2 regions of the Paenibacillus sp. ALJ109b genome follow, and region 2 is predicted to be linked to the other one. Evidence: riboswitches for the same ligand, from Rfam matches in the RefSeq annotation. Region 2 holds a riboswitch; the other holds the start of a gene.
What was found. A riboswitch is a leader RNA that binds a small molecule or an ion and turns the genes downstream of it on or off. The one in region 2 is predicted to bind S-adenosylmethionine.

Region 1 (6,866 bases), on a different contig from region 2:
CTGATCGCTACCGTCTTCAGGTACTCTTCTGGCGTCTGACGTTCCAACTTCAGATTCGTATTATCCGGTTGGAATGTCCAAGGAATGAACGCCAGGAATCCTTCGGAATCATACTTGTTCGCAATGCACTCATCCTGAGCTTCACGTACACGAAGCAGATGCAGTGCGCGCTCTTCCATCGTTTCACCAAGACCGATAACCATCGTTGCCGTTGTGTTCATACCGATACGGTGAGCTGTCTGCATAACGTCCATCCAATCGCGCCATGAACCTTTCAAACGGCTGATTTTGCGGCGTGTACGGTCATCCAGGATTTCGGCACCACCACCAGGCAGGGAATCGAGTCCCGCTTCGTGAATTGCACGTACAACCTCTTCCAGAGTAAGACCGTCGGACACTTCAACCATTTTCATGATTTCGGCTGGCGAGAAGGAGTGCATTGTAATATTAGGGAAACGCTCCTTGATCGCTTTGAGCAGGTCGGTGTAATAACTAAACGGCAGATTCGGATTCGTACCGCCTTGCATCAGAATCTCGGTACCATTCACGTCTTCGGTTTCTTGGATCTTCTGGAAGATGACTTCATCGGGAAGTACATATCCTTCGTCAGAGCCAGGTCTGCGGTAGAAAGCACAAAAACGGCAGTACACATCACACACGTTCGTGTAGTTGACGTTACGCCCAATTACAAAAGTTCTGTATGGTTCGGGGTGCATGCGTTTTACAATCACATTGGCGGCTGCCCCGATTTTGTCTACTTCATTTGATTCAAACAGCTGAATCGTGTCTTCCAAGTCCAAACGTTCGCCCCGAAGGGCTTTATCTAAGATACGGTCTACCGTACTCATCGTAAAAAAGCCTCCCTCATGAAGAGAAAATATAATCACGATCCGTCCCAACTTGCTCATATAGATGAAAGTTTTGGTGGCAACATCGCATTTCTGTACTCCACATATCGTAACACAGGTTACATGTGAAAAAAAGCACCTTATGATAAGGTGCTTTAAAAATTAATAAAAATGTTTACATATGCCATCTATTTCATTTCTTTTTCAGCGGGCTCTAACACCCGTGTTTCAATACTATCTACTCTACGAGTCCTGAAGTGCCTGATCCAGATCTGCAATCAGGTCATCGATGTCTTCCAGACCTACCGAGAAGCGCAGTAATCCGTCAGTTATACCTCGATCACGGCGAACCTCAGCCGGCATAGCCGCATGAGACATCATCGCAGGATAAGACAAGATACTTTCAACCGCACCCAAACTCACGGCAACAATTGGCAATTTCACACGGTTGAGTACAGCCTTGGCACGATCTCCCGAACCAACGTCAAACGAAACGACTGCGCCGTATCCGCTTGACTGACGTTCATGAGCTTCACGGCCGGGATGATCCAGCAGCCCCGGATAAAATACAGCCGTAATATCACTGCGTCCACTAAGCCAAGCAGCCAGCTTCGCTGTGCTTTGTTCACTGTGTGCCATGCGCGCACCCAAAGTTTTCATGCCACGCATCAGCAGCCAGGATTCCTGGGCACCAAGCACGGTTCCAAGTCCATTCTGCAATTGTTTTAGCTGTGTACCCAATGAATCCGTACGAGCAACGGCTAAACCTGCCAGCACATCACTGTGTCCGCCAAGAAACTTGGTCGCACTATGTACGACAATATCCACACCAAGCTCGATCGGACGTTGGTAATAAGGCGTCATGAAGGTGTTATCAAGAATGGAGATTAGCTCATGTTCCTGTGCCCAGGAAGTGACAGCAGCAATATCCGTGATCCGCAGTGTCGGGTTGGATGGTGTCTCCATATAGACTGCCTTCGTGTTCGGTTTGAGCGCTGCCTTTACTTCCTCAATATTGGTCATATCCACAAAGGTAGTCTCAATCTGCATCCGGCTCAGAATGGAAGTAAGTAGTCGATACGTTCCTCCATATACATCTTCCGTCACAATCATATGATCGCCTGCCGAGAACATCATGAATACACTGGAGATGGCAGCCATTCCTGAGGAATAGGCAAATCCGCGTGCCCCACCTTCCAATAATGTAATGTAATCCTCCAATGCCTGACGAGTCGGGTTACCGGAACGACTATAATCATGTTGAGGTGGATTAAAAATATCAAAATGATGGAATGTGGAGGCCTGGTAAATTGGCACACTGGAAGCCCCAGTGGTTTTATCGATTTCGTCACCGAAATGCAGCAGCTTGGTATCGAACTTCAGGTCGGAATGAACATTCCGTTCATGATTTTTGGCATTATTGTTTTGCTCACTCATGATGCGTTCCCCCTTCTATCTCCTGCTGTGCAGCTGTGAGTGCATTGCCCAGATCGGCAATCAGATCTTCGGCGTGCTCGATCCCTACAGAGAAGCGCAACAGACGGTCATCTACACCTACCGCGTCACGAATTTCAATCGGAATATCCGCATGGGTCTGTACCGCAGGATAAGTCATCAATGACTCTACACCCCCGAGGCTTTCCGCAAAAGCAATCAGTTTGATGTGACGAAGCAATGGTTCAACATAACGAGCATCCTTTACTTTGAAAGAGAAAATGCCTGTATTTCCACTGGATTGTTTATTCTGTATTTCAAATCCGGGATGATCCGACAAACCAGGATGATACACTTCATTAACGGCTGGGTGCTCCAAAAGGTACTTGGCAATCGTCAAAGCATTATACTCATGCCGCTCCATGCGAAGAGCAAGTGTCTTCATGCCTTTCATCAGCTGATAGGAGTCGCTTGGAGACAACACTGCTCCAATAGAATTGTGCAGGAATGCCATTTCGGCCGACAATTCTTCCCCTTTGGTAATAATTAATCCGGCAAGTACATCATTATGACCACCCAGATACTTCGTGGCACTATGGATGATGATATCAGCACCGAGTTCAATTGGACGCTGGAAGAACGGAGTCAGTAGTGTATTATCCACAATGGTCAGCAAGTTGTGGCTCTTGGCCCAGGAGCATACCGCTTCCACATCCGTAATCATCATCAATGGATTGGTTGGTGTCTCAATAAATACCGCTTTTGTATTGGGCTGACAAATACTTTCCAGAGCTGCCAAGTCATTGGTATCTACGTAACTTGCTGTCACACCAAATCGAGACAGGATGCGTTCAAGCAAACGATACGTTCCGCCGTACAGATCCAGCGATACAATCAGATGATCCCCTTGTCCGAATAAAGCGAAAATCGTTTGCAAAGCAGCCATTCCAGAGCTACAGGCAAAACCTGCATCACCAGATTCCAACGCTGCCGCTGCTTCTTCCAACACTTTACGGGTTGGATTGGTCGTACGAATATAATCAAATCCCGTGCTTTGTCCAAGCTTTGGGTGGCGAAACGCAGTGGATTGATAGATCGGAAAATTAATGGCGCCCGTTACCGGTTCATTGATAGACCCAATTTGGGCCAATCGACTTTCGATTTTCAACTTGTTGTCTTCCATTGCAGCATCCTCCTGTAATGTCGATTAGATTTGCGGACCAATATCGTAAGGTGTCTCTTGATACACATAGTAATTGAGCCAATTAGAGAATAATAAGTTTGCATGTGCCCGCCAAGTGGCAGGGGGGACACGGGAAGGATCGTCATTCGGGAAATAATGTCTAGGAAGCGCAATGTCCATGCCTTTAGCTGCATCACGGTCATATTCCCATTTCAATGAAAGCGGGTCATACTCGGCATGTCCGGTTGCAAAAATCTGTTTGCCGTCTTTGGTAGCAACCAGGAAAATACCCGCTTCCTCTGATTCAGCCAATATTTCAAGGTTTTCATTTTTTTCAATATCTTCACGTCGCACTTCCGTATGGCGGGAATGCGGGACGTTGAATACTTCATCGAATCCGCGCAGCAGCTGCACATTGGATCTGTTGATCGTATGTGAGAATACGCCAAAACATTTTTCATCCAATGGAACTTTGGGAACTCCGAAATGATGGTATAAACCGGCTTGGGAAGCCCAACATATATGCATGGTCGAAGTCACATTGGTTTTGGTCCATTCGAAGATCTCCTGGATTTCTTTCCAATAGTTCACGTCTTCAAAGTCCATTTGCTCTACAGGAGCACCTGTAATGATCATGCCGTCAAAACGGCGGTGTTCGATCTCATCAAAGGTTTTGTAGAACAAGTCCAAATATTCCTGGGAAGTGTTCTTGGACGTATGAGACTTCGGATGAACCAGAACGATATCTACCTGAATTGGTGTGTTACCCACCAGACGAAGCAATTGAGTTTCTGTCGTTTCCTTTGTGGGCATCAGGTTTAATATAGCGATACGTAGTGGACGAATGTCCTGCTGGTAAGCGGATGTCTCGTCCATGACAAAGATGTTCTCTCCTGCAAGTACTTCCTTGGCAGGCAGTGTGTCTGGAATTTTGATTGGCATGGTGTTTCTAACTCCTCCTTGTGCATAGATAGATGCAGCCACTGCAGATTCGATACGATTCGCATCCGTACAGTTATAGGCTGCCATGAACTTGCCTGCAGGCGCTGAATTGCAACCACATTGCTGGCGGCAAGCTCAAGTTCCTTAGCGAAAATCACTGCTGAGAAGTCGGTGCATATAACAAAGACCTTCCTCGGATTCCGAGAAAGGTCATATGTAAATAGATATGCGCCTCTCTCATCTCTCAGTTACAACAGTGTCACTTGGACACTTGGTCGCTGCAAGAATTAGCACCGTGCGGTATACCGCCGGTTGCCGGGTTTCATCGGGCCAGTCCCTCCACCTACTCTTGATAAGATTTCGCTTTATTCAATTGTAAAAACTAGTGTGGTTCACCTTTTACTTTAAGACATTAATCCCCTCACGTCAAGGTGTAGTTCAATGTCTGTTCCTCAGGGTCGGAACCGTTCATCATCCGTTGTCATACACTGCTCCAGGGCGCGAAATCGACACATTTTTGCGCTTGAAAGGACCCTGTACCAGCGGTATACTAGACAAGTGTTATAAACCCTTATGTGAGAGGTGACATATTCAATGGATGGCGACCCGAGGCCTGACTGGCAGCCGAATTCCGACAAACTGCATAGAGAATTGATATCAGCATGCCGGCAGCGGGACGTTACTTCCGTTTGATTATAGAGCGAACGCAGTCCTGACTTCCAGGCTCCGCTGCCGACCGGCTGATCTGTTCTTTTTGCGCCCATATTGATGAAATCCGCCCATTTGGCGGGTGCAGAAGGAGTAGATGAATAATGAAAATCCGGTTGGTAAATAACGGTGTATTTATTCCGGTGGACGACATTCAGCAGGCGCTGACTCCACCAGCGGAGGGATTTTACTGGATTGATGCAGACGTAGACGATTTGGCGGTACTTCAGCCGCTGTTCATGATGCATGATCTGGCCGTGGAAGACTGTTTGAGTGACGAAGAACAACGTCCAAAGATTGAAATTTATGAGAGCCATTATTTTATTGTTATTAATAGCATTCGTTTTGATGATGAAGAGATTTTTTTACGTGCCGTCAACTTGTTCCTTGGCAGACACTTTATTATCAGTGTTACCAAACAGAAAGTCAGCGAATTGCGGACATTGAAACCAATCCTGTGGGAACAGGAAATCAGTACGCCAGATAAGCTGCTTTATCTGCTGGTTGACTTGATTGTTGATAATTATTTCACTGTCGGTGACCGAATTGAAGCGCGCATCGAGAAGCTTGAAGAGGACATTCTGATGCATACCAAGAAGTCTCATCTGAATGAGATTATCGGGCTGCGCAGTGAGATTTTGTGGCTGAAGAAAGTGCTAGGTCCTCAGAAAGAGGTCATTAACACACTCAATAAAAAAGATCTGCGTCTTATTGATGATCAACTGCAAAAGTATTTTAGTGACATTTATGAGAATGCTGTGAAAATATCCGAAACCTTTGAGACTTATCGCGACTTGATGGGGAACTTACGAGAAGCTTACCAATCCAGTATCGCCAACCGGGCGAATGAAATCATGCGTGTGTTCACCGCCATTACCACGGTGTTCATGCCGCTGACCGTAATCACTGGCATCTATGGGATGAACTTTACGAACATGCCCGAGTTGGACTGGAAGTATAGTTATTTTGTAGTTATTGGCCTGATGGTTACCCTGGGCCTGAGCATGTTCTTTATTTTCCGCAAAAAAGATTGGGTTTGAAATAGCAGAAGACGAAGCGCTCCACATCTGGAGGCGTCTCGTCTTTTTTTATTATCCGCTTAATTTATGACAACTAACGTCCTATTTCCAATCTAGCCTGCATTCTGCTCCGTCTCTGTGTGACGACGAAACCGGATGCGGATCATGCGCAGTCTTTCGTAGACCTGCTCCAGATTGCTCCCGCCAGGCTTCTCTTCTCCGTACACCTTATGTAACACGGGCTTAAGGAACGCATCTCCCAGCTCCTCGTAGGCACTCCATACTGCCTCTTGCTCCTCTTCAGGCATGACAGCAAGCTCCGCATCAAGTAGACAATCGGTGTCATACCCCTCCAAATCCAGTGTCTCCAACAGTTCAATTAGCTCCCGACGGGACAATCCGGAACGATTCACGATCTCTTCCAACGTATATCCTTCTTTCATGCCTTCAAGTACCTGCTTCCGTGTGGTGAATCTGTCTAGCTCCTGCTTGTACTTCTGCTCTCTCTGTTTGTACAGCCAGCTCTCATATTCTTGTTCCTTCAGAACCGAGTACACCCAATCTAGCGGGAAAGATGTGGAACGTTCCAGTCCATTCGTAAGCTCCAGCCATTCCTCTCCGTACTCGGAAGCCTTGCTCTCTCCTACGCCTGGCAGTTGCATCAATTCATCGATGGTTTGTGGAACAAATGCACTGATCATGCGCAACAACCGATTCGTTGCAATAAAATAG
Region 2 (6,866 bases):
AGGTACAGAAGAACAAAATGAGAAAACGACACCCGAAAATCAGCTGTTTATCAACGGATGGGAAATTGAGCCCGCCTATGACAGCAGCAAACATCAATTGATCTATTCTCTTGGTCTTGAGGATGCAGAGCGGGAAAAACTCGTCAATTACAATGTGAATGTACTCACCCGTGAAGGATACATCGGTGTTATCCTCGTTACGGATAGTGCCAATTTTGAAGAAAACCGCAAACAGTTTGAAAACTCCGTGCTTAACCAGCTCAACGTGATCAAAGGAAACACCTATGAAGAGTTTGATGCATCCGTAGACAAAAAATCAGAACTCGGCCTGACCAGTCTGATTCTCGGTGGTGCTGGTGTAGCTGTAGCTAAGAAAGTCGGATTATTGCTTTTGCTCAAAAAAGGGTGGTTTGTCATCGTGGCCGCCATTGTTGGTGCTTTCGGATGGATTCGTCGCAAGCTGACTGGACGCAAAAAGAATGCTGACCCAGGAGATCAGAATTCGCTATCTCCTGCAGAGGAAGCTTACCAACAGCATGCTGCTGGACAGGAGTCCGCAGGTCCTGATGTCCAACAGACAGATGGACATTCAGATACTGATCCGAATAAACGTTAAGCTTATAAGTAAAGTACTTATAATAATAAGTACTACATCGAAGTGCCCTTACATCAAAACGCTCTTTAACATGATGTACAAAACAAAAAGCCCTGCATTCTCTATAAAGAGGATGCAGGGCTTTCTTTAGTAGCGCCGTAAGAAGTGGCGCCGAGTACAATTTATTTTCAGCTTAAACGTTCAGTTTAAAACGCAGGTTCTACAGCACCTTGATAACGATCTTTGATGAATTTTTTAACCTCTTCGGAATGCAGAGCTGCAGCCAGTTTTTGGATGGCATCTGCATCTTTGTTATCTTCACGGGATACGAGGATGTTTGCATAAGGGTTACCTTGCAGGTCCTCGATCAGCAGCGCATCCTTCTCTGGGTTCAGATTGGCTTCCAGCGCGTAGTTGGCGTTGATGAATACCAGGTCTGCTTCATCCAGTTGACGAGGCATCATGGCTGCATCCAGCTCGATGATATTCAGGTTTTTCGGATTAGCTGTAATATCCTGAATCGTAGAAGTGATATTTGTGTTGTCTTTCAGCGTGATAAGTCCTTCTTTTGCGAGCAACAACAGTCCACGACCGCCGTTGGATGGGTCATTAGGGATGGCTACTTTTGCGCCGTCTTTCAACTCATCCAATGATTTGATTTTTTTGGAATAGCCAGCAAATGGCTCAACATGCACAGGTGTTACAGCAACGAGGTGGAAACCACGTTCTTTGTTCTCTGTATCCAGGTAAGGTTGGTGTTGGAAAAAGTTCGCGTCCAGTTGTTTATCTTCAAGCTGTTGGTTAGGTTGAACATAATCATTGAAAGTCACGATTTGCAAGCGAATGCCTTCAGCTTCGAGTTCAGGCTTGATGCTTTCCAAAATTTCCGCATGTGGTGTAGGTGATGCTCCCACTTTCAATTCTACGGTGCGCGGTGCGCCTCCAGCATTGTCAGCGCCGCTGTCGGAATCCTTGTTGTTTCCGCAAGCCGCTAGAACCGCAATCAGCATAATACTAAGTAGAGCAAAAGACCATTTTTTCATGTGTAAAACCCCTTCTCCAATAAATTTTTTTTGCATTTTGCCCCAAATCGATACCGAATCAGGCAAATGCTATATATGTGTTATTTCCTGGTGAACCATTTAACCAAACGATCGCCAGCCATCTGAAGCACTTGCACCAGAATGATCATAAATACAACGGATATAATCATAATTTCATTCTGATAACGGAAGTATCCGTAGTTGATTGCCAATGTTCCCAGACCTCCACCACCAACCATTCCCGCCATCGCCGTGTAGGAAACAAGGGTAACGATTGTAATGGTGATCCCGGCTAGCAGACCCGGCAATGCCTCTGGCAGAAGCACACGCCTTACAATCTGTCCGGTTGAAGCCCCCATCGCCTGTGCCGCTTCAATGACGCCACGATCCACTTCACGCAGTGTAGTTTCCACCAACCGGGCAAAGTATGGAGCTGCGGCAATGACGAGCGGAGGTATAACACCCAGCACCCCTGTAGCTGTGCCAACCAGTGAACGCGTAAACGGAATGAGTGCAACAATCAGAATGATAAATGGCACTGATCGCAGAATGTTTACAATAAACGATAGTATCGTGTACACCACTTGAGACTGAATCGAAGTCGACCTTGCCGTCATAAACAGCAATACGCCTAACGGTAGACCAATGATGATCGTGAACAGGCCCGATGCTCCCAGGATTTGCAGCGTTTCAATTGAAGCCTTACCGATTTCTTCCCAACGTACCGTTGAAAAATCCATTTAACGAAGCACCTCCACATCAAGTCCCTGATCCACTAACTCTTTAATGGTGAGATTAATCTCATCTAACTGCCCCTCAAACCGAACGGTCAGCTGTCCATAGGGAACTTGTTTGATCGTTGAAATGGTGCCTTGCAATATGGCGAAATCCACTCCTGTTTTACGAACCGTTCTGGACAAAATCGCCTCATAGGTTTTATTGCCCAGGAAGGATATTTTCACAAGCTTAGAAGCTCCGTTCGTCTGTAATGAGACATCTGCACTCGCCAGAGCGGTCTCTTCTAATGCAATTCCAACCTCATGATCCCGCATCATAAAGTCACGCGTAATGGCATGCTGCGGCTTAAGGAATACTTCCGTCACTGGGCCTTGCTCCACGATGCCTCCCTGATGGATAACCGCCACCTGATCACAGATATTCTGGATCACGTGCATCTCATGGGTAATTAGAACAATCGTCAGGTTATACTTTTTATTGATATCCAGCAATAACTTCAGAATCGAATCGGTTGTCTGGGGATCAAGTGCCGATGTGGCCTCATCACACAGCAGCACGTTCGGATCACTCGCGAGCGCTCTTGCAATACCAACCCTTTGCTTCTGTCCGCCTGACAGCTGGGCCGGATATTTATTGCTGTGGTCCTCCAGTCCAACCAATGCAAGCATTTCCTTCACTTTGCGATCAATTGCAGCTTTGGGCGTATTAACGAGCTTCAAAGGAAAAGCCACATTGTCATACACCGTAGCTGAGGATAACAGATTAAAGTGTTGAAAAATCATGCCGATCTTACGCCGTTGTTGTTGCAGATCGGACTTATTAAGATCGGTTAGGTTGATTCCATCAACCCAAACCTCGCCTGCCGTGGGGCGTTCGAGCAAATTGATACAACGAATCAATGTACTCTTGCCTGCACCGGAATGACCGATAACCCCAAATATTTCACCCTTGCGGATATTCAAATTTAGATCGGATAAGGCCGTCGTACTTTTTGAACCTTTACCGTACGTCTTGGTTAAACCTTTTAATTCAATCAAAATTACTGCTCCTTCCCACTGCCTACATGTATCTTTACCCGAATGAAAGGAAAACTCCCCTTCATCGTACAAAAAAAGAGCCCCTTTTGCAGAAACAAAAAGGGCTCTTCACGTGAAAGATTATACCTTCTCATCTGCCAAAATCGTGCCTTGCACCATTTTGTAGGAATTAGCACCTAACATCTATAAAGTATGACACAGCTGTCATGCAGTTATAAATCGGTTGCCGGGCTTCATCGGGCCTGTCCCTCCGCCGCTCTCGATAAGAAATATTTAATTTATAAGTTCAGTAGTAGTTATAATGTTAATGTCATAAATGTTAATTCCATCTAACTGTCGATCAGGAACTCAGTATAATCCAAGTATTCCGATTTGTCAAAGGCAAATATTACTATCCAATCAGTTCGCCGGTTGATTCATTCCCTGTTTATGCCACTTCTCATTGATGTAGCCATACGCTGCTTTTAACGTCTCACAGACCATATCCACACCTTTGCGGAGTTCCACGAGATGCTGATCCAGATCCTCCAGCTTCACTTTCCCTTGCAAAGTCTGGTGCAGCTGCCACAGATCATCCTGCATTTCGGAGTTCATGTAATGAATCTCCATGTTTCGCCGTTTGCGCAATTTGCTCATTGGCTCACGGTAAGAGTCCTTGATCCGAATTAGTTCGTTGGCAAGAACATAATGCAGCTTATCATATCCGAACTGTCTTAATACGGTGAAATAAGAATAATGAGTTTTAACATTGGTTGTGTTCAGCTCAAATATTTCATTCAACACTGTACCTAATTTATCCAGAATGGCAAAACATCGGATGAAGCCATCCTTATAGAAATAGACGTAACGGGCATACTCTGCTTTTTCTGGTAATGTCATATCATCCGTAGAGCCCGCTTTGACTTTCTGACGGAAATGGGAAGCTGCAAAACAGCTTTGCTCCAATTCATCCAGCGAAGAGATCAATCCCTGGGTCCATATATACAGTTTACGAAAATCATGGGTAGGATCATGGTCCACATGCATCTGTCGCTGAAATAGCTCAAGCGTATCCGCCATCGCTTCCATCGCGTCCTTTAGTATGCCTTCATTCTTACGCGGCTTTTCACCCAGCAACGTTCGCAGCATATATAGCCTCCTCTTTCCACTCTGCAGATCATCAAATTAATAATAATTCATCATATTAAACAAAATCGGAATCAGAGTAAACGTGTGACCGCTGCTTACAATAGGGTGCCCTGACACGCCTGACATCAAACAAAGTTCACCTGTCCAATGATGTACATCATCGGATGGTGAACTTCACTGGATTCATCCCCTGAACTACAATAATTCGGATATATTAGAACCGGTTAACGGGCCGATGCAGCTTGTACACCAGGAAACTCATATAGGTTAATACCCCGAATAAAATGGCAATATCAAGCATATGCGCCAGCGCTACAAACATATACACTTCCGGGCGGTTCATCGTGAGCATCAGTCCAAAACCAATAACCACTTGCAACAAAACCAGAACAACAGAAATGACTCCTAACGCTCTTAATTCCGTGTTATCCGGATGTTTGCGATACGCAAAATGACCGAGAATTGCAATGACAATTACTAATGAAACAGCCGCCACCCGGTGAGCAAAAGCAACAGCTACTCCTCCCGAGAGCTCAGGAATAATCTGCCCGTTACAGAGCGGAAAGCCTGAACAGCCTCCAGCAGAATCCGTATGGCTCACAAATGCTCCAGTATATACCACGAGGTACGTATAAATCGTGGAAAACCACACCAGATTTCGGAAGCCTTTGCTAACTCGCGGATATCGATTCAGTCGTTCCAATCCACCATGGCGAGCTTCCTGCCGAATACCTAGCGCCATCATCAAGGAGCTGGCAAAAGCAATTAAGGCAAATCCGAAATGCAGTGCCATGACTGCGGAAGATTGGGAGAATACGACGGCAAAAGCCCCCATAATTCCCTGGACAATAACAAATATCAGTGTTAACAATGAAAACAATTGCAGATCACGGCGTGATTTGCCAAAACGCAAAAATGCTACAAAAGAGGCTATGGACAAAAGCCCTGCCAGTGCGCTGACGGCGCGATGGGAAAATTCAATTAGTGAGGCAACAGTGTGTGCAGGCACAAGTTTTCCGTTACATAAAGGCCATTCCGCGCCGCAGCCGAGGCCCGATTCCGTTCGGGTCACAACGCCTCCACCAAATGTGGCCAGAAACATGACAAGACAGGTTAATACGGTTAACCATTTAAACAAGGTTAAGTGTTTCAATTTTTTCTCACCCGCTGTTGGTTTAAGATGGCGAAGAACTACATCCTCCGCTTGATTCGGTACTTTGACACTTATTTCACAACTAAATTCATTATACCGGATAAATGTGTCATTGACGCCGCGCTTTGTGACAAAATGTTAACGTCTGTCGAGAAGTTGACCCGCAGGTCATCGGCAAATATGTACATTATTACAACGTTAGTTTTTCCCGAAAACTCGGAAAATACAAACGCCACTTCCCTATTTCAAGAGAAATGGCGTTCCTTTAATTATAACCTTTAACATGGTTAACCTGTCATGCTTTATTTATGAATCGTATTATACACCTCAACTGCACGCTGCAGGAATTGCTCAATCTCTTCTCTCGACTTGCGCAGTTTGTTCACATAACGAACAAGTTCCCGGCCATCTGTGTAAGCTACAAAGCTGGGGATGCCGAGAATATTTTGCTCTTCGCTCACTGTACCCACCTGATCTACGTCGACCTCAACCAACTTCAGCTCACGAGCAAACTTCTCTTCAACTTCAGGCATAAACGGATCGATGTACTTGCAATCGCCACACCAATCTGCCTTAAATACAGCTACAGTCAAACGCGGAGATTGGATTGCCACATCAAATTCTGGTTTCGATGTAATCTTTTCCATTACAACATCTTCCTTTCTATACCTTGTCTTATCCTCTAAGTGAAGCAAATTGCGGAGTGGAAGTCAAATATTCGGCGCATACTGACATCAATAGCTTCTTAAACTAAAAGCGTAATCAGAATATCAGGAAAGGAGGTCATGTCATGACTTCCGTTAAAACGGATTCCTCCGAGCCTGCCCATCATGGGTCAATATTACAGATGGTTCGATCCATACCAGGTGCGGCCCGGGAAGTGTGGAGGGGCAAACAGGCGGCTTGGCAGGCCTCTGCACAGCTTCGTCACCCCTTGCGTGATATGGCTTGGGACTCTGACATGGCTGCTTCCGTACAAACAGAGGTGGAGCGCCTATTGCCTGGAAACGAGAATGCTTTTGCCCGAAATACGCTCAGTGCACTGGTCTGTGAAGAGGACTGCATTATTCTGGAAGAGATCAAGACATTAACGCAGGAAAACAACCGGAGTAATATCACTCGGACAGCAGCATACCTGGAATGTTACGAACAGTATCCAGAGCTGCATTGGG

Region 1: it holds a riboswitch for S-adenosylmethionine, as region 2 does, so the genes downstream of both, metA (homoserine O-acetyltransferase MetA) here and G3352_RS25715 (methionine ABC transporter ATP-binding protein) in region 2, are expected to answer to the same signal.

What each region holds. Positions count from the first base shown of each region.
Region 1 covers NZ_JAAIFP010000023.1:118,183-125,048, forward strand. Annotated here, with positions in the region: gene mqnC (cyclic dehypoxanthinyl futalosine synthase) at 1-848, opposite strand, end outside; gene G3352_RS21015 (trans-sulfuration enzyme family protein) at 1,092-2,285, opposite strand; gene G3352_RS21020 (aminotransferase class I/II-fold pyridoxal phosphate-dependent enzyme) at 2,278-3,465, opposite strand; gene metA (homoserine O-acetyltransferase MetA) at 3,490-4,407, opposite strand; SAM riboswitch class I at 4,642-4,766, opposite strand; gene corA (magnesium/cobalt transporter CorA) at 5,220-6,155, shown strand; gene G3352_RS21035 (HRDC domain-containing protein) at 6,248-6,866, opposite strand, start outside.
Region 2 covers NZ_JAAIFP010000030.1:73,383-80,248, reverse strand. Annotated here, with positions in the region: gene G3352_RS25730 (DUF2167 domain-containing protein) at 1-616, shown strand, start outside; gene G3352_RS25725 (MetQ/NlpA family ABC transporter substrate-binding protein) at 802-1,638, opposite strand; gene G3352_RS25720 (methionine ABC transporter permease) at 1,719-2,378, opposite strand; gene G3352_RS25715 (methionine ABC transporter ATP-binding protein) at 2,379-3,413, opposite strand; SAM riboswitch class I at 3,541-3,682, opposite strand; gene G3352_RS25710 (Cthe_2314 family HEPN domain-containing protein) at 3,813-4,541, opposite strand; gene G3352_RS25705 (COX15/CtaA family protein) at 4,756-5,679, opposite strand; gene G3352_RS25700 (thioredoxin family protein) at 5,997-6,341, opposite strand; gene G3352_RS25695 (DUF2515 family protein) at 6,485-6,866, shown strand, end outside.